2 regions of the Enterococcus durans genome follow, and region 1 is predicted to be linked to the other one. Evidence: riboswitches for the same ligand, from Rfam matches in the RefSeq annotation. Region 1 holds a riboswitch; the other holds the start of a gene.
What was found. A riboswitch is a leader RNA that binds a small molecule or an ion and turns the genes downstream of it on or off. The one in region 1 is predicted to bind thiamine pyrophosphate.

Region 1 (3,174 bases):
AGTTTTAACAAAAGGACTGACGATCAGTGATTTTTCAAACGGCATCGTGCATTTTCCACAAAATTTGTTATTGTTGGACCCTTCAACGACCGCTGGTGAGTACGAGTCACATACCGGTCTGAAAGTTATCCGTGGTACAGAAAATATCCAGCAATTTTTTGCCTCTGTACGTAATAGAAATCGTTCTGGCGATTTAAAATGGATCGACTTCAGTGATCTAACGATGTTAAAAGAACTAACACCCTTAGAAATTTCTGAGTTGCTTTACTTTGGACACATGAAAACACATCTTCATTCTCCATTTTTTTATAAGTTACAAAATAATTTTGTTTATTTCGATTTAAATGATCAATTAGGACGTATTTATTATCGCTATTTAGACGAATTTTACCGAATTTTCGCAAATAAATTAAGCACGATCTTATTTGAAAAAATCAACGAGAAAAAATCCTTTTTCCGTCGTGATATCCCTGTTGAGAACATCAGTGTCGATCTATTAAAAGATATGCGTAATTTAATGCAGGAAGGCATCATTTTTTCATTTGAACAAGGTGGATTGGTCAACGATGAATATCGTATTCCTATTTATGTGATCGAAGATTATATTTGGAAATTAAAAGGAACACGCTACCGTGAAGAAGAAGCAATCGGGACTTTAGTTTACCAAGCCGCTGATCGGCATTGGAAACTTGAAGGTGAAGCAGTTGATTTTACTGCGAATACATTGATTTAAAACGGGCAAGACAGACGTTTCCATTTTTTCAGTAAAAGCATTAGATCAGGGGAAACATTTCTTTTGTCCACTCCAAAAATAAACGGGATATCTTTTTAAGAACCCTATTCAAACAAAAACTAACCCACTTCTGAGAATAGATATCTCTATTTTCAGAAGTGGGCTTTTCATTTATCTATTACTGTTCCTGATCGTACTTCATATTTTTCAGAAACTATTTCTTTGTCTTTGGCTGTGGCCTAGGAATAATGCTGGCATCGTTCGTTCAATCCCAATTAAAACGACGATAGTGACTACTCCTGTCGCAAGACCGCTTGCCCCATTCATGACGAAAGAAAAAATCCATGGATTCATTCCCCATAATGCATAACTTCCCCAAAAAACAACACCTGCGATGAAGTGCCAAAAATATCTTGCCCCCACACCAACAATTGTTCCTAATACAATAGTGGTGGTCATTCCCCGAGTATTTCCTTCTATAACATTTTTTTGCATTCTCTTGGAAAAGAGGCCAGCAAATCCTGCGAAAGTAAATGCGATCGGATATTCGATCAGAACTTGGATAACACTAAGATAGTAAACTTGTCCGGTCGGAAAATGGAGAATCCCCCAAATAAATCCCGAGAGTAAACCGGCTTTCCAACCTCGTCTTAATGCAAACAACGTGAGTGGGATCTGACCTAATGAAATTGAAAAACTACTACCTATTTGCAATGGGATCAATGATAGAACCAGTGCTAAAGCAGCCACGATCGTTCCTTCAATCCAAACGCTGTACTTCTTTTCCATAAAAAAACTTCCTCCTTTTTAGTATAAAAACCACAAAGGAGGAAGTAATTTCAAAATCATTACTCCAGCAGATACTTCAAGATGAGTATCTACTACTCGTCACAATTCCTACGTTCGCATGACCGAAACAGGTACGAAGGGTTTAGAAATAACATTCAATCTCAGCCCAGACAGGCTCCCCTTTGTGATTCTATTTAATTTTCAGATATCCTTTATTTTTTTGTTTCAAATAAAGGACTAACTGGTTTGTTTTCATGGATACGTTTGATCGCATCACCCATCAAACCACCAACGCTCACTTCATCGATCTTATCGATTTTACGATCTTCTGGAAGGTAGATGGAATCTGTTACAACTAAACGTTCGATTGCTGAATCTTCAATCCGTTGTAACGCTGGACCAGATAACACTGGATGTGTACATGAAGCATATACACTGACTGCTCCGGCTTCTTTTAATGCATTTGCGGCTAAAGTGATAGTTCCCGCAGTATCGATCATATCATCGATCAAGACACATGTTTTTCCTTCTACTTGTCCGATGATGTTCATTACTTCTGCCACATTTGCTTTTGGACGGCGTTTGTCAATGATTGCAATCGGTGCTTTTAGAAACTCGGCTAATTTACGCGCACGAGTTACACCACCATGGTCTGGTGAAACAACGACTACATCGTCCCCTTTAATGCCTTTTTCTAAGAAATAATTTGCGATCAATGGTGCACCCATTAAGTGATCGACAGGAATATCAAAGAATCCTTGGATTTGGACAGCATGTAAATCAAGGGTCAACATTCTTGTTGCTCCAGCTTTTTGGATCATATTTGCAACCAATTTTGCAGTGATCGGTTCTCTCGCGCGTGCTTTACGGTCTTGGCGAGCATAACCATAATAAGGCATCACAACGTTGATCGTTTTGGCACTCGCACGTTTCAATGCATCGATCATAATCAATAATTCCATCAAGTTATCATTTACTGGACTACTTGTTGATTGGATGACATACACATGTGAACCACGAATACTTTCTTCGATATTCACTTGGATTTCTCCATCACTAAATTGAGTAACAGATGATTTACCCAATTCGACACCGACGGCCGCAGCGATTTTTTCTGCTAATGGGCGATTTGAATTTAACGCAAAAATTTTTAATCTTGGGTCAAAGTAATGTTTTGACATGGGGACCTCCACTTTCTTTTTCACAACTCTAGAATTCTACCTACTAAATACTAGTCATATTTTCAGAATAAATCAAGGGTTTTTGCAAAAGTATTAATTTAAATAAGGGAGTTTTTTAGCATATCCTTCTTTATTGACTTGTCTTGCACGCGCAATTGCCATCGCATATTCTGGGATATCATCAGTAATTGTTGATCCGGCAGCAATGGACGAATTTTTTGCCACTTCGACTGGCGCGATGATATTTGCGTTTGAACCAATGAAACTATGGTCGCCAATCGTTGTATGGTGCTTGTTTTTGCCATCATAATTTACAAATACTACGCCACAGCCAACATTGATTTCTTCACCTAATGTCGCATCACCCACATAAGTCAGATGGCCGACTTTGGTATTTTTACCAATTTGCGCATTTTTCACTTCGACAAAATTCCCGATATGTGCGCCTTCACCAATTTCCGCTTTCGGACG
Region 2 (3,174 bases), 1.3 Mb from region 1:
AAGGATAGCGGTAATGAAGGATGGAGAGTTGATCCAATGCGAGACACCGGAACAATTATTGACCAATCCGAAGAACGAGTTTGTGCGAAGCTTTTTTGATGATTCCCTTTCTCAAAAAGAACAAACTGTAAAAGAGATCCTCTTGGCCAAGAATTACACAAAAGGAATCAGCGAAAAAGATCGTCCTGTGGTTCAATTCAATACACCATTGAATGAAGTTTTTGCATTGCTGGTTGACCATGAATCTGTAAATATTCAGGAAAATGAACGTATTTCTGGTGAAATCACGAGAGGAGATATGTTTGCTTTTCTAAGTAGAAAGGAAGAAGACAATGAAAAAGTATGATGCGGTCGTCATCGGTTCAGGAGTTGCTGGGTTAAGTGCTGCGTATGGGTTGAAAGCGGCAGAAAAACAGGTGCTTGTCGTGGAAGAAAACCTTTGGGGCGGAACTTGCCCAAATAGAGGATGTGACCCGAAGAAAATTCTATTAAATGGTGTTGAAGCAAGAAAAAGAATCGAACAACTCATTGGTAAAGGTTTCTCGGATGTACCTCCTGTTGATTGGGCAGAATTGCAAGCATTCAAACGAACATTCACAGATCCTGTTTCTAAAAATCGCCAAGAAGAACTAGCGGCTGCAAAAATCGATCATTTATCTGGTACTGCTCAGTTTATCGATTCACTAACGATCAAAGTGGGAGAAGAAACCATCACGGCTGAGCATTATATCCTTGCGACTGGGCAGCGACCAGCTATTTTACCTATTGAAGGAAAAGAATTTCTGCAAACTAGTACGGACTTTTTAGCGTTGGAAAAATTGCCAAAAGAGATTATTTTTATCGGTGCAGGTTATATTGCATTTGAATTAGCAATGATTGCTCATGCTGCTGGAAGCAAAGTAACAATCGTTCATCATAATCAGCAACCTTTAAAAGGATTTGAAGAAGAGTTGGTCAACAGTTTAGTTGAGCAAATGCAAAAGGCAGGGATCACTTTCATTTTTGACTTTGAGTCACAGCGTGTCATTCAAGAAGCATCTACGTATCGTCTTGTTTCAAAAGACAAAGAGTTACAGGCAGATGCAATTTTCGTTGCGACTGGTAGAAGACCGAATATTGAACATCTGCAACTTGAGCAGGCAGGTGTACACACAGTGAAGCAAGGAATCGTCGTCAATGAGTATTTACAGACGAGTAATCCGAATATCTTTGCATGTGGGGATATTATCGCAAAAAATGAACCCAAACTAACGCCTGTTGCGACGTTTGAAGGGACTTATGTTGCTGATTATTTAACGGGGAAAACAGCACCTATCCACTATCCGGTAATCCCAACGATCGTTTACAGCAGTCCGAAGGTGGCACAGGTCGGACGAACAAAAAAACAGGCAACTGAAAAAGACCAAGTGACCGATGTATCAATGACAGATTGGTTCACCTACCGTCGAGTAAACGAACCTCTAGCGAAGGCTCAACTTACCTATGATGCGAATGATTTTTTAGTTGGTGCTGCTGTTATCAGCGAACAAGCAGATGATTTGATCAATGATCTAACTCTATTGATCAATCAAAAAGTAAAAAAAGCAAAGCTAGATCAATGGATTCTCGGATATCCAACTTTAGCTAGTGATCTTTCCTATTTGCTGAAGTAAAGTACCTTGTTACTAAAAATAAGTTGTGTTACACTAAACGAAAATAAAGATTGTTTCTGGGGATGTCGTCGACGACATGAGAGTAAGTTGTGAACTTAGACCCATCGAACCTGTCAGTTAACACTGGTGAAGGGAGAAACGTAGTAAACGCTTGAAGTTGGGCTTTCTATGTTGCGCCCGATTTCAGGCGTTTTTGATGTGCCCTTGAAACATGTGAAAAGGAGGGGAGAAATGAAGAAAAAAATTTATCCAGTTGTAAGCATTATTTTCTTACTAGCCCTTTGGCAACTACTAGTAACGATTTTTCACACGCCTGCATTTATTTTACCAAGTCCGCTAAATGTCCTCTCAGCACTATTCGCAGATGGGGCTACGCTCGTTTATCATTCTCTCGTAACGTTAGAAGAAGCCGTCATCGGTTTGGTCATTGCGGCCTTACTTTCTTTTGTGACGGCTATTGCTATGGACCACTGGCAAATTTTTAAAAATTCTTTGTATCCACTTTTAGTCGTCTCACAAACATTACCGATCATGGTCCTTGGACCGCTTTTGGCGTTATGGTTCGGGTTTGGGCTGTTTCCTAAAGTGATTTTAGTTATTTTGATGAGCTACTTTCCTATTGTGGTTGCTTTTGCCGATGGGTTAAGTAAAGTTTCAAGTGAACAGATCAGCTTTTTTAAAACAATGGGAGCGAATGAATGGCAGCTGTATCGGATCATCAAGATTCCGCAAGGATCAAATGATTTCTTTTCGGGATTGAAAGTAGCTGCGACCTATTGTGTAAGTGGCGCAATCGTTGGAGAGTGGCTAAGTGCGCAAGCGGGTCTAGGGTATTATATGATTCGTGTAAAAAATAGTTATCAAATCGATAAGGTTTTTGCAGCTATTTTGTGTGTGATCATCCTAAGTCTATTGTTAAATATGCTCACTGTACTGTTAAAAAAAGGATATTACTATATCTTATATCATTCATAAAAGGAGAAAAAAATGAAAAAAATTTGGTTACTCATTCCTTTATTATTTGCTTTAACAGCTTGTAGTACAGGATCAAAAGCAGCACCGGAAGAAAAAGGATTAAAGAAAGTTACAGTAGTACTTGATTATGTGCCGAACACAAATCACACCGGTATCTATTTGGCAAAGGAAAAAGGGTATTATAAAGATGCAGGCTTAGATGTGAAGGTCATCGAACCAGGAGATGATTCAACGAGCATCGGTCTAGTCGGCGCAAACAAAGCTCAGTTTGGTGTCAGTTATCAAGAGGATGTGACGTATGCACATGTGGATGGTCAAAATATTCCCGTTAAGGCGATCGGCACGATTATCAAACATAACACATCAGGATTTGTTTCACTAAAAAATAGTGGAATCAACTCACCCAAAGACTTTGAAGGAAAAACGTATGCAGGGTGGCAAAGTCCAAGCGAAGAAGCTGTACTGAAAGCCACGATGAACAAAGAGGGAGCAGATTTTTCTAAATTGACGATCATTGGCAGCAATGGTGAAGGTCCTCAAAGCTTGG

Region 2: linked by a shared signal. The riboswitch ahead of CJZ72_RS10310 (ABC transporter permease) and the one ahead of thiT (energy-coupled thiamine transporter ThiT) in region 1 are both predicted to bind thiamine pyrophosphate.

What each region holds. Positions count from the first base shown of each region.
Region 1 covers NZ_CP022930.1:876,105-879,278, forward strand. Annotated here, with positions in the region: gene CJZ72_RS04255 (hypothetical protein) at 1-733, shown strand, start outside; gene thiT (energy-coupled thiamine transporter ThiT) at 941-1,522, opposite strand; TPP riboswitch at 1,611-1,714, opposite strand; gene CJZ72_RS04265 (ribose-phosphate diphosphokinase) at 1,735-2,703, opposite strand; gene glmU (bifunctional UDP-N-acetylglucosamine diphosphorylase/glucosamine-1-phosphate N-acetyltransferase GlmU) at 2,797-3,174, opposite strand, start outside.
Region 2 covers NZ_CP022930.1:2,157,326-2,160,499, forward strand. Annotated here, with positions in the region: gene CJZ72_RS10300 (ABC transporter ATP-binding protein) at 1-346, shown strand, start outside; gene CJZ72_RS10305 (dihydrolipoyl dehydrogenase family protein) at 333-1,652, shown strand; TPP riboswitch at 1,700-1,804, shown strand; gene CJZ72_RS10310 (ABC transporter permease) at 1,884-2,627, shown strand; gene CJZ72_RS10315 (ABC transporter substrate-binding protein) at 2,640-3,174, shown strand, end outside.